Regions from separate parts of the Enterobacter sp. UPMP701 genome, predicted to be linked through region 1. Evidence: predicted binding sites of a transcription regulator. Region 1 holds the regulator's gene; the other holds the start of a gene.
The links. Region 1 encodes Fur, which represses iron uptake genes when iron is present. Its sites were predicted from a motif close to ATAATAATGAGAACNACTATCAA; they were not measured.
Positions count from the first base shown of each region.

Region 2: bfd (bacterioferritin-associated ferredoxin) is a predicted target of Fur. The motif match lies at 9,557-9,579, and genes of this name have one in related genera.

Region 1 is NZ_JBSKJN010000002.1:149,733-165,194, forward strand. It holds gene speF (ornithine decarboxylase SpeF) at 1-1,767, shown strand, start outside; gene potE (putrescine-ornithine antiporter) at 1,764-3,077, shown strand; gene pgm (phosphoglucomutase (alpha-D-glucose-1,6-bisphosphate-dependent)) at 3,182-4,822, opposite strand; gene seqA (replication initiation negative regulator SeqA) at 4,847-5,395, opposite strand; gene ybfF (esterase) at 5,579-6,352, shown strand; gene ybfE (LexA regulated protein) at 6,481-6,768, shown strand; gene fldA (flavodoxin FldA) at 6,924-7,454, shown strand; gene fur (ferric iron uptake transcriptional regulator) at 7,744-8,190, shown strand; gene chiQ (ChiQ/YbfN family lipoprotein) at 8,292-8,618, opposite strand; gene chiP (chitoporin ChiP) at 8,666-10,063, opposite strand; gene glnS (glutamine--tRNA ligase) at 10,512-12,179, opposite strand; gene nagE (PTS N-acetyl glucosamine transporter subunit IIABC) at 12,349-14,298, opposite strand; gene nagB (glucosamine-6-phosphate deaminase) at 14,624-15,424, shown strand.
Region 2 is NZ_JBSKJN010000010.1:16,340-31,801, forward strand. It holds gene rplR (50S ribosomal protein L18) at 1-269, opposite strand, end outside; gene rplF (50S ribosomal protein L6) at 279-812, opposite strand; gene rpsH (30S ribosomal protein S8) at 825-1,217, opposite strand; gene rpsN (30S ribosomal protein S14) at 1,248-1,553, opposite strand; gene rplE (50S ribosomal protein L5) at 1,568-2,107, opposite strand; gene rplX (50S ribosomal protein L24) at 2,122-2,436, opposite strand; gene rplN (50S ribosomal protein L14) at 2,447-2,818, opposite strand; gene rpsQ (30S ribosomal protein S17) at 2,985-3,239, opposite strand; gene rpmC (50S ribosomal protein L29) at 3,239-3,430, opposite strand; gene rplP (50S ribosomal protein L16) at 3,430-3,840, opposite strand; gene rpsC (30S ribosomal protein S3) at 3,853-4,554, opposite strand; gene rplV (50S ribosomal protein L22) at 4,572-4,904, opposite strand; gene rpsS (30S ribosomal protein S19) at 4,919-5,197, opposite strand; gene rplB (50S ribosomal protein L2) at 5,214-6,035, opposite strand; gene rplW (50S ribosomal protein L23) at 6,053-6,355, opposite strand; gene rplD (50S ribosomal protein L4) at 6,352-6,957, opposite strand; gene rplC (50S ribosomal protein L3) at 6,968-7,597, opposite strand; gene rpsJ (30S ribosomal protein S10) at 7,630-7,941, opposite strand; gene ACWKXT_RS18655 (prepilin peptidase) at 8,322-8,795, shown strand; gene bfr (bacterioferritin) at 8,779-9,255, opposite strand; gene bfd (bacterioferritin-associated ferredoxin) at 9,328-9,522, opposite strand; gene tuf (elongation factor Tu) at 9,702-10,886, opposite strand; gene fusA (elongation factor G) at 10,956-13,070, opposite strand; gene rpsG (30S ribosomal protein S7) at 13,167-13,637, opposite strand; gene rpsL (30S ribosomal protein S12) at 13,734-14,108, opposite strand; gene tusB (sulfurtransferase complex subunit TusB) at 14,233-14,520, opposite strand; gene tusC (sulfurtransferase complex subunit TusC) at 14,528-14,887, opposite strand; gene tusD (sulfurtransferase complex subunit TusD) at 14,887-15,273, opposite strand; gene ACWKXT_RS18705 (helix-turn-helix transcriptional regulator) at 15,273-15,462, opposite strand, start outside.

The sequences.
Region 1 (15,462 bases):
CAGTTTGTCGATTTCTTTGGCGAGACGTTGTTCCGCTCCGACCTGTGCAACGCCGACGTGGCGATGGGGGATCTGCTGATCCACGAAGGCGCGCCGTGCATCGCCCAGCAGCATGCGGCAAAAGTGTTTAACGCCGATAAGACCTACTTCGTGCTGAACGGCACCTCGTCATCCAACAAAGTGGTGCTTAACGCCCTGCTCACCCCGGGCGACCTGGTGCTGTTCGATCGTAACAACCACAAATCTAACCATCACGGTGCCCTCCTCCAGGCTGGTGCAACGCCGGTCTATCTGGAAACCGCGCGCAACCCGTACGGCTTTATCGGCGGCATTGACGCACACTGCTTTGAGGAGAGCTACCTGCGTGAACTTGTGGCCGAAGTGGCGCCTGGCCGTGCACGCGATGCGCGTCCGTTCCGTCTGGCGGTGATCCAGCTGGGTACCTACGACGGCACCATCTATAACGCCCGTCAGGTGGTGGACAAGATTGGCCATCTCTGTGATTACATCCTGTTTGACTCTGCGTGGGTCGGTTACGAGCAGTTCATCCCGATGATGGCCGACTGCTCGCCGCTGCTGCTGGAGCTGAACGAGAACGATCCGGGGATCCTGGTCACCCAGTCCGTGCATAAACAGCAGGCCGGTTTCTCGCAGACCTCACAAATTCACAAGAAAGACAGCCATATCAAAGGCCAGCCGCGCTATGTCCCGCATAAGCGGCTCAACAATGCCTTTATGATGCACGCCTCCACCAGCCCGTTCTATCCGCTGTTCGCTGCGCTGGACATTAACGCCCGTATGCACGAAGGTCAGAGCGGTCGCAACATGTGGATGGACTGCGTGGTGACGGGCATTGAGGCGCGCAAGCTGATCCTGGAGAACTGCCGATTTATTCGTCCGTTCGTGCCGGAGACGGTGGATGGCCGCCCGTGGGAAAGCTGGGACACGGCAGAGATTGCGACCGATCTGCGCTTCTTCCATTTCGTACCGGGTGAACGCTGGCACGCTTTTGAAGGTTACGCTGAGCACCAGTATTTTATCGACCCGTGCAAGCTGCTGCTGACCACGCCGGGCATTAACGCGCGCACCGGCGAATATGACGACTTCGGCGTGCCCGCCACTATCCTCGCCAACTTCCTGCGTGAAAACGGCATCGTGCCGGAAAAATGCGACCTCAACTCGATCCTGTTCCTGCTCACCCCTGCGGAGGATATGGGCAAACTGCAGCAGCTGGTCGCCCAGCTGGTGCGCTTCGAAAAACTGCTTGAGAGTAATGTGCTGCTGAAAGACGTCCTGCCCTCCCTCTACAAACAGCATCCGGAGCGTTACGCCGGTTACACCCTGCGCCAGATCTGTCAGGAGATGCATGACCTGTACGCCCGCCACAACGTGAAACAGCTACAGAAAGAGATGTTCCGCAAGTCTCACTTCCCGCGCGTGATGATGAACCCGCAAGAGGCGAACTATGCCTATCTGCGCGGAGAGGTTGAGCTGGTCTCCCTGCGCGATGCGGAAGGCCGCATTGCCGCTGAAGGCGCGCTTCCTTACCCACCGGGGGTGCTGTGCGTTGTGCCGGGTGAAGTCTGGGGCGGTTCCGTGCTGCGCTACTTTGCCGCACTGGAAGAAGGGATCAACCTTCTGCCAGGCTTCGCGCCGGAGCTGCAGGGCGTGTACGTCGAGGAGTGTGACGGTCGCAAACAGGTGCGTTGCTACGTCATTAAACAACCTGCCGCTCAGCCATCGCTGCTGAAAGGAGAAAAATTATGAGCAAGTCCAATAAGATGGGCGTGGTGCAACTGACCATCCTCACCATGGTCAACATGATGGGATCAGGAATAATCATGTTGCCCACCAAGCTTGCCGAGGTGGGGACCATCTCTATCATCTCCTGGCTGGTGACGGCTGTCGGCTCGATGGCGCTGGCGTGGGCGTTTGCCAAGTGCGGGATGTTCAGCCGTAAGTCAGGCGGGATGGGCGGCTATGCCGAGTATGCCTTTGGCAAGTCGGGCAACTTTATGGCGAACTATACCTACGGCGTGTCGCTGCTGATCGCTAACGTGGCGATTGCCATTTCCGCCGTCGGTTACGGTACGGAGCTGTTTGGCGCGACGCTCAGCCCGGTACAAATTGGGCTGGCGACCATCGGCGTGCTGTGGATCTGCACCGTGGCGAATTTCGGCGGTGCGCGCATCACCGGACAGCTCAGCAGCATCACCGTCTGGGGCGTGATTATCCCGGTTGTTGGACTGTGCGTTATCGGCTGGTTCTGGTTTAGCCCGACGCTGTACGCCAACTCCTGGAACCCGCACCACGTGCCGTTCTTTACCGCAGTGGGCTCGTCTATCGCCATGACGCTGTGGGCCTTCCTCGGTCTGGAATCCGCCTGCGCGAACGCGGAAGTGGTAGAGAATCCGGAAAAGAACGTCCCGATTGCGGTCCTCGGCGGCACGCTGGGCGCCGCGGTGATCTATATCGTCTCGACCAACGTGATTGCGGGCATCGTACCGAATATGGATCTGGCTAACTCCACGGCACCGTTCGGGCTGGCCTTCGCGCAGATGTTTACGCCGGAAGTCGGGAAAGTGATCATGGGGCTGATGGTCATGTCCTGCTGCGGCTCGCTGCTCGGCTGGCAGTTCACCATTGCGCAGGTGTTTAAATCTTCGGCTGACGAAGGCTACTTCCCGAAAATTTTCTCCCGCGTGACCAAAGCGGATGCGCCGGTGCAGGGTATGCTGGCGATTGTGATTTTCCAGAGCGGATTGTCGCTGATGACCATTAGCCCGTCGCTGAACAGCCAGTTTAACGTGCTGGTTAACCTGGCGGTGGTGACGAACATCATTCCGTACATTCTGTCGATGGCGGCGCTGGTGATTATTCAGAAAGTGGCGAAGGTGGATCCTCGCAAAGCGCGTGCGGCGAATATTGTGGCGTTGATTGGGGCGATTTACAGCTTCTATGCGCTCTACTCATCCGGTCAGGAAGCGATGCTCTACGGCGCGATGGTGACCTTTATGGGCTGGACGCTGTACGGCCTGGTGTCGCCGAGATTTGAATTGAAGAACAAACATAGTTAGGTAAAAGCAAAACGGCAACCCAGGGGTTGCCGTTTTTAGTGTTTTCTCCCTCTCCCTGTGGGAGAGGGCCGGGGTGAGGGCATCATCCCGCCCCCGAACATCACTTATGCGTTTTTCAGCACTTCGCTGACAATCTCTACCGCTTCTTTCTCAATCTGCTGACGGTGCTCAGCGCCGAGGAAGCTTTCACAATAGATTTTGTACGCATCTTCCGTACCGGATGGACGCGCGGCGAACCAGCCGTTTTCGGTCATCACTTTCAAACCACCGATAGACGCACCGTTACCCGGTGCCGCCGTCAGACGCGCGGTGATCGGATCGCCTGCCAGGGTGCTTGCGCTGACCATCTCAGGGGAGAGTTTGGACAGGGCAGCTTTCTGTGCAGAGGTCGCGCCAGCCTGAATGCGGTTATAGCTTGGCGCACCAAAGCGTGCCGCCAGCTCATTGTAGTGTTCCTGCGGGTTCTTACCGGTGACCGCGGTGATTTCCGCCGCCAGCAGGCACATGATGATGCCGTCTTTATCGGTTGACCATGGGGTGCCGTCGAAGCGCAGGAAGGATGCCCCTGCGCTCTCTTCACCGCCGAAGCCGAAGCTGCCGTCGTGCAGACCGTCAACAAACCACTTAAAGCCCACCGGCACTTCCACCAGCTTGCGGCCCAGCGCGTCGACCACACGGTCAATCATGGCGGAAGAGACCAGCGTTTTACCGACAGCCACCTCTTTGCCCCACTGCGGACGGTGCTGGAACAGGTAGTTGATAGCGACAGCCAGATAGTGGTTCGGGTTCATCAGCCCTGCCGGGGTGACGATACCGTGACGGTCGTAGTCCGGGTCGTTGGCAAACGCCAGGTCGAACTTGTCGCGCAGCGCCAGCAGGCCCGCCATCGCGCACTCGGAGGAGCAGTCCATACGGATCGCGCCGTCTTTGTCCAGGTGCATAAAGCGGAAGGTCTGATCGACGTGATCGTTCACGATGGTCAGATCCAGCTTGTAGTGCTCGGCAATGCGTTTCCAGTATTCGATACCGGAACCACCCAGCGGATCCACGCCCAGCTTCAGACCGGCTTTCTGGATAGCCGCCATATCGACGATATCCGCCAGCCCTTCGACGAACGGCTGAACCAGATCCTGCTCTTTCACGTGGCCGGAGGCCATCGCCTCATCAAGAGAAATACGTTTTACGCCCTTCAGGCCGTCGGCCAGCAGCGCGTTTGCACGATCTTCCACTACTTTGGTGACGTTGGTATCTGCCGGACCACCGTTAGGCGGGTTGTACTTGATGCCGCCGTCTTCTGGCGGGTTGTGGGATGGGGTAATAACGATCCCGTCCGCCAGCGCGCCGCCTTTTTTATTGTGCACGAGGATAGCGTTTGAAACCGCAGGCGTTGGAGTAAAACCATTGTTCTCCTGAACAATCACGTCCACTCCGTTCGCCGCCAGCACTTCCAGCACGGAAATAAACGCTGGTTCAGACAGCGCATGGGTATCTTTACCCACGTAGCACGGACCGGTAACGCCGTTTTTAGCGCGCTCTTCCGCAATGGCCTGAGCAATGGCCAGAATGTGCGGTTCGTTAAAGCTGTGGCGCGCCGCGCTACCGCGGTGGCCAGATGTACCAAACTTCACTGCGTGTTCTGCGTTGCCCACGACCGGTTTCAGCACGTAATACTGCGCGGTCAGCTGAGCGACGTTAATCAAATCGCTTTGTTGTGCAGGTTGGCCTGCACGGCTGTGATTTGCCATTACCGGGTCCTTCTGATGCAAGGGTTAAATTGTACCGCAAACCTTTTCAATCAATTCCGCCGGGAACTGCATGGACTGCATGATGTGTTCAATCATGCTGCACTTGCGGCCCGTATTGGTATTGGTGATCACCCAGTACGGAGTGCCAGGGACATGTTTAGGTTTGGTTTGATTGCCATTTTGCAGCAGCGTCTGCTCGTCACCGGCGAAATAGACGCGGGTACGGCCGTGCAGCGACTCGGTCGCTTCAGCAAACGCTTTGTTATCCAGGGAGTAAAGTGTAGACAGCACCAGCATAAAACGGTTAACCGCCTTTTTCTGCTCCGCGTATTCATCGGAGAGCAGCAGCTCGCGCATCGCGCGCACTTTATCTTTAACCGGCGTCACGGCAGGTTTGACTTGTGCAACAACGCTCGGCTGAGACACGACATCTTTGGAAGCTGGGGTGGCAGGCTGTGAAGCGGCGGAAATTTTAAGCATGCGCCGTAAAATGTCGGACGCGCTCTCCCCGATATGCCGAGTCTGGCTGGCAATATACTGATAGAGTTCGTCATCAACTTCGATTGTTTTCATCTTAATCCAGTGCGATATCTTATCTGAATACAAGTCATTGGGATTATAAGGTCAAATCCCAACAGCGGATAGCGTCAAACCAGGTTGGCGGCAAAAGTCAGATTAAACTGGAACCTTGCAGCCGGGCGGCAGAATGGTCAACATGATACCCTAACCTGACATACGTAAAAAAAGAACTTTGCCATGAAATTGAATACCCGAGCGCAAACTGCACAATCGCCGAGCAATAATTCCCCCATCGTGCTGGTTCACGGGCTGTTTGGCAGCCTGGATAATCTGGGCGTGCTGGCCCGCGACCTGGTTTCCGATCACGATATTCTCCAGGTAGATATGCGCAATCACGGGCTTTCAGGCCGCTCGGAGGAGATGACCTACGCAGCCATGGCGCAGGATCTGCGGGACACCCTCGATGCGAATAATATCCAGAAAGCGACGCTTATCGGGCATTCAATGGGCGGCAAAGCGGTGATGGCGCTCACTGCGCTGGCCCCTGAGCGAATTTCCGGGCTGGTGGTCATTGATGTTGCGCCCGTCAATTACGACGTTCGCCGTCACGATGAAATTTTCGCGGCGATCAATGCGGTGACTGAAGCTGGCGTTTCAACGCGTCAGCAGGCCGCGGCCGTTATGCGCGAGCATCTTGATGAAGAAGGCGTGGTGCAGTTTCTGCTGAAATCGTTCGTTGACGGCCAATGGCGTTTTAACGTGCCGGTGCTGTGGGACCAGTACAATAATATCGTGGGCTGGGAAACCGTCCCCGCCTGGCCGCACCCTACCCTCTTTATCCGCGGCGGCAACTCGCCTTACGTCACCGATGCGTACCGCGACGTGCTGCTGGCACAGTTCCCGCAGGCGCGCGCCCACGTGATTGCCGGGGCCGGGCATTGGGTTCACGCCGAAAAACCGGACGCCGTACTGCGCGCCATCCGCCGCTATCTCGCTGATACTGCAAATTGATTAAAAAGAGAGCGACTGGAAGACTGCGGGCTTCCAGTCGTTGGCGTGCCGTTTTTGGTGATGTATGATGGCGCGCTTATCGCCCGGGCATTAGCAGGGCGGCGTGTTTCCCCCGAAGTCTCAGAATCATGGCCAAAGAACAAACGGACCGTACGACACTAGATCTGTTCGCGAATGAGCGTCGACCGGGACGACCGAAAACGAATCCGCTTTCGCGCGATGAACAGCTGCGTATTAATAAACGCAATCAGCTTAAACGCGATAAAAATCGTGGGCTTAAGCGTGTCGAACTGAAGCTCAACGCCGATGCGGTCGATGCGCTTAATGAACTGGCGGAGGCGCGTAATATCAGCCGCAGCGAGCTCATTGAAGAGATGTTGATCGCCCAGCTAGAGACGTTGCGCAACCAGGCATAAGTCTGAAAATCCCCTTTATCGCCCTTTTCATGTAGCACAGAGTGCAGTCCTGCGCGATAGCGGTTTCCGCAGGGTTGCCTGTTCTGCTATTATTGCCCTTATCCGTGGACAATTTGCGCCACCATACCATTAAGTTTCAAGAGGTTATTTTACTCATGGCAATCATCGGCATTTTCTTCGGCAGTGATACCGGCAATACCGAAAATATCGCAAAAACTATTCAGAAACAGCTCGGTAAAGACGTTGCTGATGTGCATGACATCGCCAAGAGCAGCAAAGAAGATCTCGAGGGCTATGACATCCTGCTGCTGGGTATTCCTACCTGGTACTACGGTGAAGCCCAGTGCGACTGGGATGATTTCTTCCCAACGCTGGAAGAGGTGGACTTCAACGGCAAGCTGGTTGCCCTGTTCGGTTGTGGCGATCAGGAAGATTACGCCGAGTACTTCTGTGACGCGCTGGGTACCATCCGCGACATCATTGAGCCACGCGGTGCGGCGATTGTCGGCCACTGGCCAACGGCGAGTTACCACTTTGAAGCCTCTAAAGGTCTGGCAGATGACGACCACTTCGTTGGCCTGGCCATCGATGAAGACCGTCAGCCAGAACTGACTGCAGAGCGTGTTGAAAAATGGGTTAAGCAGGTTAGAGAAGAACTGAACCTGGACGACATCCTTAACGCCTGATTTCCTTGCGGCGCAACTCCGGTTGCGCCCGTTTTCCAGGTAAAACCGATTAAATTAATTGCTACAAACTTTTAACTTTTTCGTCCAGACCTGTACAATGTCTCCCTGGTAAAATGTGGTTTCCATTGAGCAAGTTTGTTGGTGATACCCCATTTTTATAAGCATACTTTGCCTGAGACTTGCAGTTTTCATTTAACCATGGCAGTTCTATAATGAGACGCATTATCCCAGGTGCATTTTCTGTCACTTCCTACAGAAGTGAATCGTTTAGCAACAGGACAGATTCCGCATGACTGACAACAATACCGCATTAAAGAAGGCTGGCCTGAAAGTAACGCTTCCTCGGTTAAAAATCCTTGAAGTGCTTCAGGGTCCAGACAATCACCATGTCAGTGCGGAAGACCTCTATAAACGTCTTATCGACATGGGTGAAGAGATTGGGCTGGCCACCGTTTATCGCGTGCTGAACCAGTTTGATGACGCGGGCATTGTTACCCGTCATAATTTCGAAGGCGGTAAATCTGTTTTCGAACTGACCCAGCAGCAGCACCACGATCACCTGATCTGCCTCGATTGCGGCAAGGTCATTGAATTCAGCGACGATTCTATCGAAGCGCGTCAGCGTGAAATCGCAGCTCGTCATGGCATCCGCCTGACCAACCACAGCCTGTACCTTTACGGTCACTGCGCTGAAGGTGATTGCCGCGAAAATGAACACGCGCACGACGCAAAATAAGTTAGCGTTCATACTCTGAGCCAGCCGAAAGGTTGGCTTTTTTTTGCCTTTTTTGGGCAATAAAAAGCCCGGTGGCGCAGCGCCACCGGGCATGAAATCACTTATTTATTGTTATTGCGTATCTCATTCCAGATCTTATCGCAACGCTTCGCGACTTCCTGATCGTTACCGGTTTTACGCGCCTGGATACAGGCCTGGTAATCCATCACGCGTATATTCTCCTGTGTTGCAAACTGCTCATGCGCTTTCTCTTTCTTCAGCACATTCAGCACGCTCTGACAGGCTTCAATTTTCTCCGGCGATCCTTCCGCACTATTAATACAGGCGCTATACGCCTCCTTCAGACGGGAGTCCTCTTTTGGCGCCTGAGTTTGCGCGCACGCCACCAGCCCTGATGCCAACAGCGCGACGATTACGATTTTTTTCATCATGTGCACTCTCCATACCGGCGGGAGTTACTCCGCCGGTGCGTTCATCAGAAGATAGTGAATGGGGCGATAACCATGAATTTCACGTCACGTTCATCCTGGAAGATGTTGCCGTAACCGCCCGCGTAGCTCGGGATATCGGAGTGGTTGTCATACTGCGTGAAGTGCAGTTTGAACATCGTGCCTTTCGCACGGCCTTCCTGCAGGGTGTAGATAGCATCCAGACTGTAAGAGGACTCTTTCAGGCGATAGTTTGGATCGTAGTACGCATCCGGCGTAGCCATATCGGCAGGTTTTGCGTCCCAGGCGTAAGCGTAAGAAGCACCCACTGCCCAGCCTGGAAGATTCCAGTTTTTCAGGTCATACATTGCGCCGAAGAAGACCGCTTTTTCGCCGTCGGCGTTGAAGTCAGAGCGGTTATCCCACCAGATATCAAGACGGCCGTTGGACGAGGCATAGGTTGGGGTCATACGTTGCAGGAAGTAGCCCTGCTGCCCTTCCGCCTTCACCCACGTTCCTTCCAGGCGTAAATCAACCTGACCAACCTTGTAGCCGAAGGTCAACGCCTGCAGCCACGCGGTGCCGTTATAAATGTCATTTACACTACCATCGCTGACCTTATCGCGCGTACCGTAGAACTGGTAGCTGGTGCTCAGCGGGCTGCCGGCGATATCAAATTTGTAGCTGGCTTTCGCAAAATACTGATCGATATAGCCTTCTGCCTGACCAAATGCGGCCTCCAGTACCAGGTCGTTTTTAAAGTCGTACTTCGCGCCGAGCGAGTGGAGGTAATCGACTTTGGTTTTCTTATCGTTCTGGTAAAACTTGTCCATCTCAATGTGCCACGGCGCTTTGTACTCGTTGGTCCACATATAGGAGAAGCTCAACGCACCCGCATCGCCATAGTCAAAGTTAGCCCCCGCTTCCGCACCCTGATAGGTGCCCGGCATAAAACTCCAGTGCGGTGCTAACAGCGTCTGGCCGGTTGGCTGAATATAGCCCCCACGCGCCCAGACCGGGCCGTATTTAAATTTCGCTGCGGCCTTATAAAGACTGATACCGCTTTTATCCCCGGACCAGTCTTCATCGTAAGCTTTATTGCTGGAGGAGAACGCAATTTCGTTCGGGTGACCGCTATCGCCGTTTTCAGCCATTTCAATTGCGGTAAACGCGGCAATATCCAGACCGAACATATCGGCGGCATAGCCTGACTGGAAATCCAGGTTGGCGTTCCAGGTGGAATGAGAAAGGTTAGTTTTGTATTTATCTTCAGTGACGTCTTTACGGTCACGCTCACGCTGCCAGTAATAAATACCGCCCGTAAGGGTAGAATCTTCGATGAAACCTGCCGCTTTCGCCTCTGGCGCAACCACCAGGCCCGACATTGCTGTCACACCGGCGATAGCCAGCGCCAGCGCACTACGTTTGCCACTGAACGTACGCATAGATTATTCCTCTTTGACGAATTAAAACGCCTTAAACGGCGAAAAACAGAAAAGACCAAATGGTCAGGGGTAGTTATAAATACCCTCGAATTAACTACCGTCTTTAGGTTATTTTTCGCGACGCGAATTATCAATGCTTTTTAGTGGGCAAAAGTCAGGATTATGACGAAGTGCACATAATTGGTAGTGGTTTGTAACATTTAGCGCGAGGCGAGGTTTGACGGGGCAAGCCGTTAATTTCTGGAGGATAAAGCCGTTAAATTTCGCTAATTTCTACTTATTCCTTTCTGGTGAAAATATACAAACTTTTTTTTAGAAAAATAAGTAGCACCGCATTGACCTGAAATATCAGCCAGCCCTATTTTAGCTCCGCTATAACGATATGATCATACAATAAAAAAACGCCGCAATAAGCGGCGTTTGTTTCTCATTGACCAGAGCAGCAATATTATTCGCCGATCTTCGTCCAAGTATCACGCAGGCCTACGGTGCGGTTAAATACCGGTTTTTCAGCGGTGCTGTAACGGCTGTCCAGGCAGAAGTAACCTTCACGCTCGAACTGGAACGCTTTGCCCGCTTCAGCCGCTTTCAGCGATGGCTCCGCATAACCCTGTTTAATTACCAGCGATTCCGGGTTGATGGTTGCCAGGAAGTCTTCCGCTGCGCCCGGGTTAGGCACGCTGAACAGACGATCGTACAGACGAATTTCAACCGGCAGCGCGTGGGAAGCGCTCACCCAGTGGATAACGCCTTTCACCTTGCGGCCATCCGCCGGATCTTTGCTCAGCGTTTCAGCATCATAAGAACAGAAGATGGTGGTGATATTCCCTTCTGCATCTTTCTCTACGCGCTCGGCTTTGATGACGTAGGCATTACGCAGACGCACTTCTTTACCCAGCACCAGACGCTTGTACTGCTTGTTGGCTTCTTCGCGGAAGTCAGCGCGGTCGATCCAGATTTCACCGCTGAACGGCACATCACGGCTTCCCATTTCCGGTTTGTTCGGATGGTTAGGCATGGAGACCAGTTCGCTTTCGCACTGCGGGTAGTTTTCGATAACCAGCTTTACCGGATCGATAACGGCCATTGCGCGCGGGGCGTTTTCGTTGAGGTCTTCACGAATGCAGGATTCCAGAGACGCCATTTCAATGGTGTTGTCCTGCTTGGTCACGCCGATGCGTTTGCAGAACTCACGAATAGAGGCGGCAGTGTAACCACGACGGCGCAGGCCGGAGATGGTTGGCATGCGCGGGTCGTCCCAGCCTTCAACATGCTTGTCGGTCACCAGCAGATTCAGCTTACGCTTGGACATCACGGTGTATTCCAGATTCAGACGAGAGAACTCGTACTGGCGCGGATGCACAGGAATGGTGATGTTATCCAGCACCCAGTCATACAGACGACGGTTGTCCTGGAACTCCAGCGTACACAGCGAGTGCGTAATGCCTTCCAGCGCATCGCTGATGCAGTGGGTGAAGTCGTACATCGGGTAGATGCACCACTTGTTGCCGGTCTGGTGGTGTTCTGCGAATTTGATGCGGTACAGCACCGGATCGCGCATTACGATGAACGGCGATGCCATGTCGATTTTGGCACGCAGGCACGCTTTACCTTCTTCGAAGCCACCGGCACGCATTTTTTCAAACAGCGCCAGGTTCTCTTCCACGCTGCGATCGCGGAACGGGCTGTTTTTGCCAGGCGCAGTCAGCGTACCGCGGTATTCGCGGATCTCATCGGCAGACAGTTCGTCGACATACGCCAGACCTTTGTTGATCAGTTCAACCGCGTAGGCATACAGCTGATCAAAATAGTCAGAGGAGTAGCAGATATCGCCAGACCAGTTAAAGCCCAGCCATTGCACGTCGTTTTTGATGGACTCAACGTATTCGATGTCTTCTTTTACTGGGTTGGTGTCATCGAAACGCAGGTTGCACTGGCCCTGGTAGTCTTGCGCAATACCAAAGTTCAGGCAGATCGATTTCGCGTGACCAATGTGCAGGTAACCGTTCGGCTCCGGCGGGAAACGCGTATGGACTGTGGTGTGCTTACCACTGGCCAGATCTTCATCGATGATCTGACGAATAAAGTTACTCGGGCGGGCTTCTGCCTCACTCATCGTGGATTCCTCAAAGCGTAAACAACGTATAACGGCATATGATCTTATAAGCCGGACGTAGTGACAACCCTTAAAACGTCCCGGAAGAAAATAATGGGGGCAAATGGTGCAAAAAAAAGCGGCGGAGGATATCCCCCGCCGCTAAAGGCATGACTCTACTCAGGAGCGATTACTTGCCTTTAATCTCGTACAGTGGTGTCTGACCCGCAACCACCTGACCTTTCGCCTGGAGTACCAGACCGCTGAAGTCGTCGATGTTGCTGCACACGACCGGGCTAATCATCGAGCGCGCGTTGGCATTCAGGAAGTCCAGATCCATTTCCAGAATCGGCTGGCCTGCCACCACTTCTGCGCCCTCTTCCACCAGACGAGTAAAGCCCTGACCGTTCAGCGCAACGGTATCGATACCCATATGGACAACGATCTCCGCGCCTTTTTCCGTTTCCAGGCAGAACGCGTGGTTGGTGTTGAAGATTTTCACGATAGTACCGGCTGCCGGAGACACAACGGTTTTGTCCGTTGGTTTCACCGCCACGCCGTCACCGACCGCTTTGCTGGCGAACGCTTCGTCAGGCACCTGCTCAAGCGCAACCACGTCACCGGTGACAGGAGAAACCAGCGCAGCGATGGTCACCGCGTTTGGCACCGCCTGCGGTTTTGCAACAGGCGCTTCAGCCACTGGCGCGCCGTCCGTGGAGGCGGCAGCGACCGGTCCACGGGCGACCACTTTTTTCATTTCATCGCCGATAGATTCAGCTTTAGCACCCACGATAACCTGGATGGTTTGTTTGTTCAGTTTCACCACACCAGACGCGCCCAGGCGTTTGCACATTGCATCGCTCACGCGCGCAGAGTCGCCCACGGTGAGACGCAGACGGGTAATACAGGCATCGATCGCTTTCAGGTTGTCGGTACCGCCGACCGCGGCAATGTAGCTGGTCGCCAGCTGGGTTAAACCTTCTTCGGTATTGCTGTTGGCTTCACTGGTCACGACATCGTCTTTCGTATCTTCGCGGCCCGGCGTTTTCAGGTTAAACATACGAATAACCGCGCTGAACAGAACGAAGTAGATAACGAAGAAGACCAGACCCATTACCACCAGCATCCAGACGTTTTTGCTTGCCGCCGGCAGGTTGTACATCAACACGTAGTCGATCGCGCCTGCAGAGAAGGAGAAGCCAGCATGGATGCCCAGCAGGGTCGCCACAAACAGGCTGATACCGGTCAGAACCGCATGCATGAGGTACAGCACCGGCGCCAGGAACATGAACAGGAATTCCAGCGGCTCGGTTACACCGGTCAGGAACGCGGTAATCGCAACGGACAGCAGCATGCCGCCAACCATTGGGCGACGCGCTTTTGGCGCAGCCAGGTACATTGCCAGTGCAGCGCCTGGCAGACCAAACATCATGATTGGGAAGAAGCCAGACATGAACATACCGGCGGTGCCGTCACCCGCGTAGAAGCGGTTGATGTCGCCGTGGAATACGGTGCCCGCAGCATTGGTGAACTCACCAATCTGGAACCAGGCGATGGTGTTCAGCACCTGATGCAGACCGGTTGGGATCAGCAGACGGTTGATAAAACCAAAGATACCTGAGCCCACTGCACCCGCTGAAACAATCCACTCGCCGCCCGCATGGATAGCATGCTGCACCGGTGGCCACACGTAGCCAAAGATGGCTGCGAGGATCAGACAGAAAAAGCCTGTCGCAATCGGCACAAAACGTTTGCCGCCGAAGAAGCTCAGGAAGTCAGGCAGTTTGATACCCGCCCAGCGGTTGTATACGGCGCCACCGACCAGACCGGTAATGATACCTGCCAGTACACCCATGTTGATTTCAGGGTTGATGGTTACCATCGCTTTCGTCAGGATGAAGTAACCGACAGCCCCTGCCAGTGCCGCGGCACCAGCGCTGTCTTTTGACCAGCTTGACGCCACACCGATGGCGAAAATCAGGGCCAGGTTGTCAAAAATTGCGCCGCCTGCCTGGGCAATAAACGGCACGTTAAGAAGATCGGGTTGCCCGAATCGCAGCAGTAATGCCGCAACCGGTAGCACGGCGATAGGGAGCTGCAAAGCCCTACCGAGGCGCTGGAAAAAACCTAAAATATTCATCCTATTCCCCCTACGAGACCCTTTGTTAAGACTCGCGCATAAACTATGTTTTTATTGTGTCACGAACGATAGATACAGTTGATGATTCACTGGCAGTGTGAGTGTGTGAAAAATTAATTCGTATCGCAAATTAAACACCTATTTTTTGTGATTATTGTCACCAAATATCGTATTAAACCCTCCCTTTCTCTGGCTAACGACGAAAACTTATTTTATCATTCAAAAAATCAAGACGGATTGATCCGGCCTGAAAGGTTCCAGGTTACGCTTAGTTCAGGTTGCACTAATCATCCGCCCACTTTTACTTAAACTTTAGAGGTGAATAATGAGACTGATTCCCCTGGCAACAGCTGAACAAGTCGGAAAATGGGCTGCTCGTCATATCGTTAACCGCATCAACGCGTTCAAACCAACAGCCGATCGTCCTTTCGTTCTCGGTCTTCCAACCGGTGGCACGCCCCTGACCGCATATAAAGCTCTGGTTGAAATGCACAAAGCGGGCCAGGTTAGCTTCAAACACGTTGTGACCTTTAACATGGACGAATATGTCGGCCTGCCAAAAGAACATCCGGAAAGCTACCATAGCTTTATGCACCGCAACTTCTTTGATCACGTTGATATCCCAGCTGAAAATATTAACCTGCTGAATGGAAATGCGCCTGATATTGACGCAGAATGCCGTCAGTATGAAGAAAAAATCCGTTCTTACGGTAAAATCCACCTGTTCATGGGCGGCGTGGGCAACGATGGTCACATCGCGTTTAACGAACCAGCCTCTTCTCTGGCTTCCCGTACCCGTATTAAAACGCTGACCCATGACACCCGCGTGGCAAACTCCCGCTTCTTTGACGGTGACGTGAACCAGGTTCCAAAATACGCCCTGACCGTTGGCGTAGGCACCCTGCTGGATGCCGAAGAAGTGATGATTCTGGTGCTGGGCGCGGTGAAAGCGCAAGCGCTTCAGGCTGCCGTTGAAGGTAACGTGAACCATATGTGGACTATCAGCTGCTTACAGTTGCATCCAAAAGCCGTTGTCGTGTGTGACGAACCGTCCACCATGGAGCTGAAAGTGAAAACGCTGAAATACTTCAACGAGCTGGAAGCTGAGAACATCAAAGGTCTGTAATTGAATAACCGCCTCTTCATCAAGAGGCGGCCGCTTTT
Region 2 (15,462 bases), on a different contig from region 1:
ACATTGCTGATGCCTTTTTCCAGAGCGCGTTCTGCAACAGCTTTACCTACAGCTGCAGCGGCGTCTTTGTTACCGGTGTACTTCAATTGTTCTGAGATAGCTTTTTCTACAGTAGAAGCAGCTACCAGAACTTCAGAACCGTTCGGTGCAATTACCTGTGCGTAAATATGACGCGGGGTACGATGTACCACCAGGCGAGTTGCACCCAGCTCTTTGAGCTTGCGGCGTGCGCGGGTCGCACGACGGATACGAGCAGATTTCTTATCCATAGTGTTACCTTACTTCTTCTTAGCCTCTTTGGTACGCACGACTTCGTCGGCGTAACGAACACCCTTGCCTTTGTAAGGCTCAGGACGACGGTAGGCGCGCAGATCTGCTGCAACCTGACCGATCAGCTGTTTATCAGCGCCTTTCAGCACGATTTCAGTTTGAGTCGGACATTCTGCAGTGATACCGGCCGGCAGCGGATGCTCAACAGGGTGTGAGAAGCCCAGAGACAGGCCTACTGCATTCCCTTTGATAGCTGCACGATAACCTACACCAACCAGCTGAAGCTTTTTAGTGAAGCCTTCGGTAACACCAACAACCATTGAGTTCAGCAGGGCACGCGCGGTACCAGCCTGAGCCCATCCATCCACGAAACCATCACGTGGACCGAAGGTCAGAGCGTTATCTGCATGTTTAACTTCAACAGCTTTGTTGAGGGTACGAGTCAGCTCGCCGTTTTTACCTTTGATCGTAATAACCTGACCGTCGATTTTTACATCAACGCCGGCAGGAATAACGACCGGTGCTTTAGCAACACGAGACATTCTTTCCTCCGATTAGGCTACGTAGCAGATAATTTCGCCACCAAGACCAGCCTGGCGCGCTGCACGATCAGTCATAACACCTTTAGAGGTAGAAACAACTGCGATACCAAGGCCAGCCATAACTTTTGGCAGCTCATCTTTTTTCTTATAGATGCGCAGGCCTGGACGGCTGACACGCTGAATGCTTTCTACAACAGCTTTACCCTGGAAATACTTGAGAGTAAGTTCCAGTTCCGGCTTGGTGTCGCCTTCAACTTTAAAATCTTCGATAAAACCTTCTTCCTTCAGCACGTTGGCAATTGCCACTTTCAGCTTGGCGGAAGGCATGGTGACCGCAACTTTGTTCGCGGCCTGACCGTTACGGATACGGGTCAGCATATCCGCGATCGGATCTTGCATGCTCATCTGTCTTTACTCCCGTGATTCAATTGGTAATTACCAGCTAGCCTTTTTCAAGCCTGGCACTTCACCGCGCATAGCGGCTTCACGCAGTTTGATACGGCTCAACCCAAACTTGCCCACATAACCATGTGGACGACCTGTTTGACGACAGCGGTTACGCTGACGAGACGGGCTGGAATCACGCGGCAGAGACTGCAGCTTGAGAACCGCATTCCAACGATCTTCGTCGGAAGCGTTCACATCAGAAATGATCGCTTTCAGTTCAGCGCGTTTAGCGAAGAATTTATCAGCTAAAGCTACGCGCTTTACTTCGCGTGCTTTCATTGATTGCTTAGCCATTCAGTAACCCTACCTTACTTGCGGAACGGGAAGTCAAAGGCAGCCAGCAGAGCACGGCCTTCTTCGTCAGATTTCGCAGTAGTGGTAATGGTAATATCCAAACCACGCACGCGGTCGACTTTATCGTAGTCGATTTCTGGGAAGATGATCTGCTCACGGACACCCATGCTGTAGTTACCACGACCGTCGAAAGACTTAGCGGACAAGCCACGGAAGTCACGGATACGTGGAACAGCAATAGTGATCAGGCGCTCAAAGAACTCCCACATGCGTTCGCCACGCAGAGTTACTTTACAGCCGATCGGATAGCCCTGACGGATTTTGAAGCCTGCAACAGATTTGCGTGCTTTGGTGATCAGCGGTTTTTGACCGGAGATTGCTGTCAGATCAGCTGCTGCGTTATCCAGCAGTTTCTTGTCAGCGATCGCTTCACCAACACCCATGTTCAGGGTGATCTTCTCGACCCGAGGGACTTGCATGACAGAATTGTAGTTAAACTCGGTCATGAGTTTCTTAACTACTTCGTCTTTGTAGTAATCATGCAGTTTCGCCATCGTACTACTCCAAATTACTTGATAGTTTCGCTGTTAGACTTGAAGAAACGGACTTTTTTGCCGTCTTCGAATCTAAAGCCTACACGGTCAGCCTTGCCGGTAGCCGCATTGAAGATTGCAACGTTAGAAACCTGAATAGCAGCTTCTTTTTCAACGATGCCGCCTGGTTGGTTCAGGGCCGGAACCGGCTTCTGATGTTTCTTAACCAGGTTGATACCTTCAACGACGAGTTTGCCGGAAGACAGAACATTTTTTACTTTACCGCGTTTACCTTTATCTTTACCGGTTAACACGATAACTTCGTCATCACGACGGATTTTCGCTGCCATGATTCGCTCCTTAGAGTACTTCTGGTGCCAGAGAGATAATTTTCATGAACTTCTCAGTACGAAGTTCACGAGTTACCGGCCCAAAGATACGCGTGCCGATAGGCTGCTCGCTGTTATTGTTTAAAATAACGCATGCATTACCATCGAAGCGAATGACAGAACCGTCAGGGCGACGAACACCCTTCTTGGTGCGCACCACTACCGCCTTCAGCACATCACCTTTTTTGACCTTACCACGTGGAATTGCTTCCTTGATGGTGATCTTGATGATGTCGCCTACGCCTGCGTAGCGACGGTGCGAGCCACCCAGAACCTTGATACACATTACGCGACGTGCACCGGAGTTGTCGGCGACGTTCAGCATAGTCTGTTCTTGGATCATTTTAGTGCTCCGCTAATGTCAACTACTACCTGAGACTCTAAAATCAGAGCCGTTAAAAAGCCCCATATCGAGGGCGCGGCATTATAACACCGCTTCTGCAATATGGGTAGAAAAAATAAACGGCTCATCGCTGAGCCGTTTATTCGTATTGAGAAGGCGTACTGTATTACAGAACCGCTTTCTCTACAACGCGAACCAGCGTCCAGGACTTAGTCTTGGACAGTGGACGGCATTCACGGATTTCAACCTTGTCGCCGATACCACATTCGTTGTTCTCGTCATGTACGTGCAGTTTGGTCGTACGCTTGATGAATTTACCGTAGATCGGGTGTTTCACAATACGTTCGATAGCTACAACAATGGATTTCTCCATTTTGTCGCTAACAACACGACCTTGCAGAGTACGGATTTTATCGGTCATTACGCACCCGCCTTCTGAGTCAGTAAAGTCTTAACGCGTGCAACATTGCGACGCACTTGCTTCAGCAGGTGAGTCTGTTGCAGCTGGCCACTTGCAGCCTGCATACGCAGGTTGAACTGCTCACGCAGCAGGTTCAGCAGCTCAGCGTTCAGCTCTTCAACGCTTTTTTCACGCAGCTCTTTTGCTTTCATTACATCACCGTCTTAGTTACAAAGGTGGTTTTGATAGGCAGTTTCGCTGCTGCCAGGCCGAAGGCTTCACGGGCCAGCTCTTCCGGAACACCGTCCATTTCATAAAGGACTTTGCCCGGTTGGATCAAGGCAACCCAGTACTCCACGTTACCTTTACCTTTACCCATACGAACTTCCAGTGGCTTCTCGGTGATCGGTTTGTCCGGGAATACACGGATCCAGATCTTACCTTGACGCTTAACTGCACGGGTCATTGCACGACGTGCTGCTTCGATCTGACGTGCAGTCAGACGACCACGGCCAACAGCTTTCAGACCGAAAGTGCCGAAGCTAACATCCGTACCCTGCGCCAGACCACGGTTGCGGCCTTTGTGCACTTTACGGAATTTTGTACGCTTTGGTTGTAACATCAGCGACGCTCCTTATTTACGGCCTTTACGCTGCTGCTTTTTAGGTTGAGCAGCCGGTTTTTCCGGTTGTTCAACAGCAGCCATACCACCCAGGATCTCACCTTTGAAGATCCATACCTTAACGCCGATTACACCGTAAGTGGTGTGCGCTTCAGAGGTGTTGTAGTCGATGTCAGCACGCAGAGTGTGCAGCGGTACGCGACCTTCACGGTACCATTCGGTACGTGCGATTTCCGCGCCGCCCAGACGGCCGCTAACTTCAACTTTGATACCTTTAGCGCCCAGACGCATTGCGTTCTGTACAGCACGCTTCATAGCACGACGGAACATAACACGACGTTCCAGCTGTGAAGTGATGCTGTCAGCAACCAATTTAGCGTCCAGTTCAGGCTTACGAACTTCAGCGATATTGATCTGTGCAGGAACGCCAGCGATATCCGCTACGACCTTGCGCAGTTTTTCTACGTCTTCGCCTTTCTTACCGATAACGATGCCAGGACGAGCAGTGTGAATAGTCACACGGATGCTCTTCGCTGGACGCTCGATAACGATACGAGATACAGACGCTTTAGCCAGTTCCTTAGTCAGGTACTGACGTACTTTAAAATCGCTGTCCAGGTTGTCAGCGAATTCTTTGGTGTTCGCAAACCAGGTAGAGTTCCATGGTTTTACAATACCCAGGCGAATACCATTAGGATGTACTTTCTGACCCATTGCTAGTCTCCAGAGTCTCAGCGATCGGACACAACCACAGTAATGTGGCTGGTGCGCTTCAGGATGCGATCTGCACGACCTTTCGCACGCGGCATAATGCGCTTCATGCTTGGGCCTTCATCTACGAAAATTTTCGCGACTTTCAGATCGTCGATGTCAGCGCCATCGTTGTGTTCAGCGTTAGCAATGGCAGATTCCAGTACTTTCTTGACCAATACCGCAGCTTTCTTGTTGGTATAGGTCAGGATGTCCAGGGCCTGCGACACTTTCTTACCGCGAATCAGGTCAGCAACAAGGCGAACCTTCTGTGCAGAAGAACGAGCATGGCGATGTTGAGCTAAAGTTTCCATCTCTTCCTCCTACCTTATTTCTTCTTCGCTTTTTTATCAGCAGCGTGGCCGCGATAAGTACGAGTCGGTGCGAATTCACCCAGTTTGTGACCAACCATTTCGTCGGTAACAAAGACTGGAACGTGCTGACGACCATTATGGACAGCGATGGTCAAACCGATCATGTTAGGAAAGATCGTTGAACGACGGGACCAAGTGCGCAGGGGCTTCTTGTCTCCGCTTTCCACCGCTTTCTCTACCTTCTTCAGCAAGTGCAGGTCAATAAAAGGACCTTTCTTGAGAGAACGTGGCATGGCTTATCCTCTAAAATTATTTGCTACGGCGACGTACGATAAATTTATCAGTACGCTTGTTGCTGCGGGTCTTCTTACCTTTGGTCTGAACGCCCCACGGAGTTACCGGGTGCTTACCAAAGTTACGACCTTCACCACCACCATGTGGGTGGTCGACTGGGTTCATCGCAGTACCGCGAACGGTAGGACGAACACCACGCCAGCGTGCAGCACCAGCTTTACCCAGAACGCGCAGCATATGCTCAGCATTGCCAACTTCGCCCAGAGTAGCGCGGCAGTCTGCTTCGACTTTACGCATTTCACCAGAACGCAGACGCAGGGTGACATAAGCACCGTCACGCGCAACGATCTGAACGTAAGTACCAGCGGAACGTGCCAGCTGACCGCCTTTACCTGGTTTCATTTCTACGTTATGAACGGTAGAACCAACCGGGATATTGCGCATCGGCAGGGTGTTGCCTGCTTTGATTGCAGCATCAACGCCAGACTGAATCTGGTCGCCAGCTTTCAGGCCTTTAGGGGCCAGGATGTAACGGCGTTCGCCATCTTTGTACAGAACCAGCGCGATGTTCGCGGAACGGTTCGGATCGTACTCAAGACGCTCAACAACTGCTGGGATACCGTCTTTGTTGCGTTTGAAGTCAACAATACGATAAGCCTGCTTGTGGCCACCACCGATGTGACGAGTGGTGATACGGCCATTGTTGTTACGACCACCGGATTTGCTGTTTTTTTCCAGCAACGGAGCAAAAGGTTTGCCCTTGTGCAGCTCAGGGTTAACCACTTTAACTACGTGGCGACGACCCGGAGATGTCGGTTTACATTTAACAACTGCCATTGTATTACTCCTCCGACTTACTCAGCGCCGCCAACGAAGTCCAGGTTCTGGCCTTCTTTAAGGGTGACGTAAGCTTTTTTCCAGTCGCTACGACGACCGATACGCTGTCCGTGACGTTTAACTTTCCCTTTAACTACCAGGGTGTTAACGACTTCGACTTCGACTTCAAACAGTTTCTGCACAGCAGCTTTGATCTCTGCTTTGGTCGCGTCTTTAGCAACTTTGAGAACGATGGTGTTTGTTTTTTCCATCGCAGTAGACGCTTTTTCAGAAACGTGCGGTGCGCGAAGCACCTTCAGCAGACGTTCTTCACGAATCATGCCAGCATCTCCTCAACTTGCTTAACAGCATCAGCAGTCATTACGACTTTGTCGAAGGCGATCAGGCTAACCGGGTCGATACCAGTCGCATCGCGTACGTCAACCTTGTGCAGGTTACGTGCGGCCAGGAACAGGTTCTCGTCCAGCTCACCGGTGATGATCAGCACATCTTCCAGAGCCATGTCTTTCAGTTTCTGTGCCAGCAGCTTAGTTTTAGGCGCTTCAACAGAGAACTTCTCGACAACGATCAGACGATCCTGACGTACCAGTTCGGACAGGATGCTTTTCAGCGCGCCGCGGTACATCTTTTTGTTAACTTTTTGACTGTGGTCCTGTGGACGCGCAGCGAAGGTCACGCCACCTGAACGCCAGATCGGGCTCTTGATAGAACCTGAACGCGCACGGCCGGTACCTTTCTGGCGCCATGGCTTTTTGCCAGAACCAGTTACTTCAGCACGAGTCTTCTGAGCACGAGTACCCTGACGAGCACCAGCTGCATAAGCAACAACAACCTGGTGAACCAGCGCTTCGTTGAAATCACGACCGAAGGTAGTTTCGGAAACAGTCAGCGCGCTCTGCGCGTCTTTCAATACTAATTCCATTGCTATCCCCTTACGCCTTCACAGCTGGTTTAACGATCAGGTCGCTACCGGTTGCACCCGGGACCGCACCTTTAACCAGCAGCAGGTTGCGCTCAGCGTCAACACGTACTACGTCCAGGCTCTGAACGGTTACACGTTCGTTACCCAGCTGACCTGCCATTTTCTTGCCTTTGAACACTTTGCCCGGAGTCTGGTTCTGACCGATAGAACCCGGAACGCGGTGAGACAAGGAGTTACCGTGGGTAGCGTCCTGGGTACGGAAGTTCCAGCGCTTAACGGTACCAGCAAAACCTTTACCTTTAGAGGTACCGGTTACGTCAACTTTTTTAACGTCAGCAAACAGCTCAACGCTAATGTCCTGACCTACGGTGAACTCTTCGCCTTCAGCAAGACGGAATTCCCACAGACCACGGCCAGCTTCTACGCCAGCTTTAGCGAAGTGACCCGCTTCTGGTTTGGTTACACGGTTAGCTTTTTTAGCACCAGTGGTAACCTGAATAGCGCGGTAGCCATCGTTAGCCAGATCTTTAACCTGAGTAACGCGGTTTGCTTCAACTTCGATTACGGTTACTGGGATAGAAACGCCATCTTCAGTGAAGATGCGGGTCATACCCACTTTTTTACCGACTAAACCAATCATTGTTTCAACCTCTCAATCGCTCGATGACCTGATTAACCCAGGCTGATCTGCACGTCTACACCGGCAGCCAGATCCAGACGCATCAGAGCATCAACGGTTTTCTCAGTTGGCTCAACGATGTCAACCAGACGCTTGTGAGTGCGGATTTCGTACTGATCGCGCGCGTCTTTGTTAACGTGCGGAGAAATCAGAACGGTGAAGCGCTCTTTGCGGGTCGGCAGCGGGATCGGACCACGGACTTGCGCACCAGTGCGCTTAGCAGTCTCGACGATTTCCGCGGTTGATTGATCGATCAGACGATGATCAAACGCTTTAAGGCGGATACGGATTCTTTGGTTCTGCATGAGACCAGAGCTCCAATTATTTTATAAACGAAAATGATTACTCCTCAAACCCATTACGATTGATGGGAGAGTGTAACCGTTCTTACGTAGCTCCCCAATTGGGAGCATTGTTGAGTAACAAAGTGAGCTACTCTGGTTCAGATTGAACCCGCCGTCAATTACGACAAGCCCGCGCATTATACGTAAATCAGAGAAAGACGCAAGTGCCGTTTAGAAATTAAGCGCCAAAGACGTACTATACGTAAGGCCGCGCAATTTTTTATGCAAAGTATCCCTTCTCAACTCTTTGTCTGAAGCCGCTACGCAATTGCTGTTTTTACACATTGCCGAGCATGCAGATTATTACGAGTATGCGCTCAAACCATTTTGAGGCTCTCGCTATGCTACTGTCCCTCCCCTTTCTGTTGATCTATTTTGCGTTATCGGCCTTGCTTGTTCGCACCGATATCCGCACGGGGCTTCTTCCCGATAAATTTCTTTGCCCACTGCTATGGACGGGCCTGCTCTACCAGCTTTGTCTCCATCCTGATTTTTTGCCGAGCGCGGTAGTGGGTGCGATGGCAGGATACGCCGGATTCGCCATTATCTATTGGGGATACCGTCTCATCTGCCGACGTGAAGGGATGGGATATGGCGACATAAAATATCTGGCGGCGCAGGGGGCATGGCATGGCTGGTGTGTACTACCAATACTGGCATTAGTGGCCGCGTTAATGGCTCTGCTGTATCTGGTTGCTTTCTCGTTGTTTACCCCTGATAAGCAGGCATTAAAAAACCCACTGCCTTTTGGGCCATTTCTGGCGGCAGCGGGTTTATGCGTTGGCTGGGAAAGCCTGATTAACTTTCCAATTTGATCTGAGACTGAAGGTAGTTCTGTAGGCCAATTTTGCTAATGAGATCTAGTTCGGTCTCAAGCCAGTCGATGTGCCCTTCTTCATCGGCCAGGATCTGGATCATCATATCGCGGCTGACGTAGTCATGTACGCTGTCCGCATAGGCAATGGCTTCACGCAGATCTTTTGCACCCTCCAGCTCCAGCCGGAGATCAGAACGCAGCATCTCTTCGACATCTTCTCCGATGCCCAGTTTTCCGAGATCCTGTAGGTTAGGAATGCCTTCGAGGAATAAAATACGCTCAATGTATTTATCGGCGTGTTTCATTTCATCAATGGACTCATGGTATTCAACATCGTTGAGGCGAGTCAGTCCCCAGTTTTTAAACATTCTTGCATGGAGAAAATACTGATTGATTGCGACAAGCTCATTTCCCAATAATTTATTGAGATAACTTATGATTTTAACATCACCTTTCATTATATAGTCCCTCCGCTTCCACTCATTGAAGCGTAGATCGGGCTACGGGGATGTCAAAAAAAAGATAGAGGCTTACGCGATCTCTTTGAATTCCGGGATCTGCATCAATTCGTCCTGCATAATCTCACGCGCTGCGCGAACGCATTTACCGCATTGATTTCCCACCGGAACAAACTTGCGAAGTTGCTGGAAAGACTGTGGCTGAAACTGGTGAACGGCCTGACGTATTTTTTTGTCACTCACACCATTACATAAACAAACGTACATAAAAACTCCCGTTCAAAATATGCGCAAAGTGTAAGTGAGAATGGTTATGATTACAATAGCACAAACGCCGGGATGCGAGACGGAAGCAGGCAAAAAATGCGAAAATTTGTGACAGGTTCAAAACGCCAGAAAACAAAAAAGGACGCCGAAGCGTCCTTTTTTCATTCAGGGATAATTAATTAGCCCAGAACTTTAGCAACAACGCCCGCGCCAACGGTACGGCCGCCTTCACGGATTGCGAAACGCAGACCGTCGTCCATCGCGATTGGGTGGATCAGAGTCACAACCATCTTGATGTTGTCGCCTGGCATTACCATCTCAACGCCTTCTGGCAGTTCGATGGTACCGGTGACGTCAGTTGTACGGAAGTAGAACTGTGGACGGTAGCCTTTGAAGAACGGAGTATGACGGCCGCCTTCGTCTTTGGACAGGATGTACACTTCAGATTCGAACTTGGTGTGTGGCTTGATTGAGCCTGGCTTCGCCAGAACCTGACCACGTTCGATTTCTTCACGTTTGATACCACGCAGCAGAACACCAACGTTCTCACCAGCACGGCCTTCGTCCAGCAGTTTGCGGAACATTTCAACGCCAGTACAGGTAGACTTCGCAGTCTCTTTGATACCAACGATTTCAACTTCTTCACCCACTTTGATGATACCGCGCTCTACACGACCGGTAACAACGGTACCACGACCGGAGATGGAGAATACGTCTTCGATTGGCAGCAGGAATGGCTTGTCAATCGCACGCTCTGGTTCTGGGATGTAAGAATCCAGGTAGCCAGCCAGTTCGATGATTTTCGCTTCCCACTCTGCTTCGCCTTCCAGCGCTTTCAGCGCGGAACCACGAACGATAGGAGTGTCGTCGCCCGGGAAATCGTACTGAGACAGCAGTTCACGAACTTCCATCTCTACCAGTTCCAGCAGCTCTTCGTCATCAACCATGTCGCATTTGTTCAGGAACACGATGATGAAAGGAACGCCTACCTGACGACCCAGCAGGATGTGCTCACGAGTCTGCGGCATTGGGCCGTCAGTCGCAGCAACAACCAGGATCGCGCCGTCCATCTGCGCAGCACCGGTGATCATGTTTTTAACATAGTCGGCGTGGCCTGGGCAGTCTACGTGTGCGTAGTGGCGAGTCGGGGTGTCGTACTCAACGTGAGAGGTGTTGATGGTGATACCACGAGCTTTTTCTTCTGGCGCGTTATCGATCTGGTCGAATGCACGAGCAGAACCACCGTAGGTTTTAGCCAGAACGGTAGTGATTGCAGCGGTCAGGGTAGTTTTACCATGGTCAACGTGGCCGATAGTACCAACGTTGACGTGCGGTTTTGTACGTTCAAATTTTTCTTTAGACACGGCTATATTCCTTACTATAGTGCTCTCCCCTCTGGAGAGAGCACGGGACTTAGGTTTTAATCCTGTGGATTACTTACCACGGGCTTCAATAACGGCCTGAGCAACGTTGTTAGGCGCATCATCATACTTCAGGAATTCCATGGTGTATGATGCACGACCTTTGGTCAGAGAACGCAGCTGAGTTGCATATCCGAACATTTCAGACAGCGGAACTTCAGCGTGGATCTTAACGCCAGTTACTTCGGATTCCTGACCACGCAGCATACCGCGACGACGGCTCAAGTCACCGATAACGTCACCGGTGTTCTCTTCAGGAGTTTCTACTTCAACCTTCATGATTGGCTCAAGCAGAACTGGTTTTGCTTTCTTAAAGCCTTCTTTAAAGGCAATAGACGCAGCCAGTTTAAACGCCAGTTCAGAGGAGTCAACGTCGTGGTAAGAACCGAAGTGCAGACGGATACCCATGTCAACAACCGGATAGCCAGCCAGAGGGCCCGCTTTCAGCTGTTCCTGGATGCCTTTATCAACGGCTGGGATGTATTCGCCAGGAATTACACCACCTTTGATGTCGTTGATGAACTCGTAACCTTTCGGGTTAGAGCCCGGCTCCAGTGGGTACATGTCGATCACAACGTGACCGTACTGACCGCGACCACCAGACTGCTTAGCGTGTTTACCTTCAACATCGGTAACTTTCGCGCGAATCGCTTCGCGGTAAGCAACCTGAGGTTTACCCACGTTCGCTTCAACGTTGAATTCACGCTTCATACGGTCAACGATGATGTCCAGGTGCAGTTCACCCATACCAGCGATGATGGTCTGGTTAGATTCTTCATCAGTCCATACGCGGAATGATGGGTCTTCTTTCGCCAGACGGCCCAGAGCCAGACCCATTTTTTCCTGGTCAGCTTTGGTTTTTGGTTCAACCGCGATGGAGATTACCGGCTCAGGGAATTCCATACGCTCCAGAATGATCGGGTGATCCGGGTCACACAGGGTGTCACCAGTGGTCACGTCTTTCAGACCGATTGCTGCAGCGATATCGCCCGCACGAACTTCTTTGATCTCTTCACGTTTGTTAGCGTGCATCTGTACGATACGGCCAAAACGTTCACGCGCCGCTTTCACGGAGTTCAGGATGGTGTCACCGGAGTTAACCACACCAGAGTAAACGCGGAAGAAGGTCAGGTTACCCACGAATGGGTCGGTAGCAATTTTGAACGCCAGTGCAGAGAACGGCTCGTCATCACTTGCGTGACGCTCAGCCGGAGTGTCTTTACCGTCGTCCAGGATGCCGTTGATCGCAGGAACGTCAACCGGGGATGGCAGGTAGTCAACTACCGCATCCAGCATCGCCTGAACACCTTTGTTCTTGAACGCAGAACCACAGGTTACCAGGATGATTTCGTTGTTCAGAACGCGCTGACGCAGAGCTTTTTTGATCTCTTCTTCAGACAGTTCTTCACCACCCAGGTATTTCTCCATCAGCTCTTCAGAAGCTTCAGCAGCGGATTCGATCAGGTTCTGGTGCCATTCGTCAGCCAGGTCCTGCATCTCAGCCGGGATATCTTCGTATTCGAAGGTAACGCCCTGGTCTGCGTCGTTCCAGTTGATGGCTTTCATTTTCACCAGGTCGATAACGCCGGTGAAGCCTTCTTCAGCACCAATTGCCAGCTGCAGCGGAACAGGGTTCGCGCCCAGACGGGTTTTGATCTGACCAACAACTTTCAGGAAGTTAGCACCCATACGGTCCATTTTGTTAACGAACGCGATGCGTGGAACTTTATATTTGTTCGCCTGACGCCATACGGTTTCAGACTGTGGCTGAACACCACCAACTGCGCAATAAACCATTACCGCGCCGTCAAGAACACGCATGGAACGTTCTACTTCGATGGTGAAGTCAACGTGCCCTGGGGTGTCGATGATGTTTACGCGATGCGGTTCGTACTGCTTAGCCATACCTGACCAGAATGCAGTAGTCGCTGCGGAGGTGATAGTAATACCACGCTCCTGCTCCTGTTCCATCCAGTCCATGGTGGCTGCGCCGTCATGAACTTCACCGATTTTATGGTTTACACCGGTGTAGAACAGAATACGTTCGGTAGTAGTGGTTTTACCGGCGTCGATGTGCGCACTGATACCGATGTTACGGTAGCGTGCGATGGGTGTTGTACGAGCCATTTGATTCCTCGTTTATATCTTTAGGCGTTCAGTTAAGTTACCCAGAGCGAGCGGCTTCTCTGAAGCGCCCGCCTGGTGACTAATACTCCGAAGGGATTACCAACGGTAGTGTGCGAACGCCTTGTTGGCTTCTGCCATACGGTGAACGTCTTCACGTTTCTTAACTGCAGTACCTTTGTTTTCTGCAGCATCAGAAAGTTCGTTCGCCAGACGCAGAGCCATGGATTTATCACCGCGTTTACGAGCAGCTTCAACGATCCAACGCATTGCCAGGGCATTACGACGAACCGGACGAACTTCAACTGGAACCTGATAAGTAGAACCACCAACGCGGCGGGACTTAACTTCTACAGTTGGGCGAACGTTGTCGAGAGCGACTTCGAAAGCTTCCAGTTCATTTTTACCAGAACGCTGAGCCAGGGTCTCCAGCGCGCTGTATACGATTGCTTCTGCAGTAGATTTTTTACCATCTACCATCAGGATATTTACAAATTTTGCCAGCAGTTCTGATCCGAACTTCGGATCTGGAAGAATTTTACGCTGACCAATGACGCGACGACGTGGCATGGGAATACTCCGTTGTTAATTCAGGATTGTCCAAAACTCTACGAGTTTAGTTTGACATTAAGATAAATCAGTTTGGCCTTACTTAACGGAGAACCATTAAGCCTTAGGACGCTTCACGCCGTACTTGGAGCGAGCCTGCTTACGGTCTTTAACACCTGAGCAGTCCAGCGCACCACGAACGGTGTGGTAACGAACACCCGGAAGGTCTTTAACACGACCGCCACGGATCAGGATCACGGAGTGCTCCTGCAGGTTGTGACCTTCACCACCGATGTAGGAAGTCACTTCGAAACCGTTAGTCAAACGCACACGGCATACTTTACGCAGTGCGGAGTTTGGTTTTTTAGGAGTGGTGGTATATACACGAGTACATACGCCACGTTTCTGCGGGCAGGCTTCCAGCGCAGGCACGTTGCTCTTTGCAACTTTGCGTGCACGTGGTTTGCGTACCAGCTGGTTAACTGTTGCCATTAAATAGCTCCTGGTTTTAGCTTTTGCTTCGTAAACACGTAATAAAACGACCTCATACAATATGAGGACGCGAAATTTTAGGGCTACGTCGAAAAGGTGTCAAGAAATATACAGCGATCTCAAATCACCAGTTCATTTGACTGGCGTGCGTCACAGTAAGATTGACGAAATCAGTATAGCCAACCACGTCAATTTTGGCTGAAATTTGACCAGAAAGACCCCGCGCGTCAAGATCGTCTTTCAGCGCAGTGACTGTTATGGGGGCATTCGTGAGAATTTCAACAAAACGGCTGCCTTCAAGTGCGGCGAGCACGCCATCCTGAATCAGCAATAGATCGTCACCTTCGCGCAGCATGCTCAGCAGCGTGTCGATATCACATTGCCACGGTGAATGGCTCAGAATATGGAGCATGGCAGCCTCAGAAAGTCAAAACAGTGTCGAAGTGGGAAAGGTGTTCGCGCAATGCAGAAGAAGGCAGGACCGTCACATCCAGCACGAAAGGCGTTGCCTCGTTTAAACCGCGCGCGGCTAAAGAGTCAGCACAAACATAGAAGGTGTCGATATCGTAAAGTGGCAACACTTTGAACGTCGCGATGTAATCACGCGCCAGAATGGCTTGCGGCTGTTGCCCCGCCAGAATCTGGCACACCCCGTCACCCAAAAAGAAGACGCCGATATCTTCCGTTAATGCCGAGGTTGCCAGCAGCGCGTCCAGTCCTTCGCGGCCAGCGGCGCTGCCGTGCGGCGCAGAAGTAAAAACAAATGCCACACGCTTCATCAGAATTGCACCACTCTGTCACACGTTAACGCCGCCTGAGCCAGCGCGCCCAGACCACTCAACGAAAATCCGGGCTGCAGGTTAGCACCCGATAACCCCAGGCGTTCGGCTTCGGCTACATCCGTCACGCCGCGACGCAGCGCCGCGGCCACGCAGATATGCAGCTCAACGCCCTGCGTTTCGTTTAATGCCTGCCAGGCGCGAACCAGATCAAACTCATCGCTTGCCGGTGACGTAAACTGGTTCGCGTTATACACCCCTTCCCTGTAGAAGAAGACGCTCGCCAGTTCATGTCCGGCCGCCAGTAGCGCATGCGCAAACTGCAGCGCGCTGCTGGCCTGCTGAGTTCCATATGCCGGGCCTGTCACCATTAACGCAAAACGCATTACTTGTCTTGCCCCAGGAAGTCACCGCTTTTGAACTGGCGAATGTAAAGGTAGACCGTATGCTTGGAGATGTTCAGACGGTCAGCCACCTGGTTGATGGCATCTTTGATATCGAAAATCCCTTTCTCGTAGAGATTGAGTACGATCTGACGATTCTTGGCGTTGTTCGATACGTTGCGGTCGGCATTC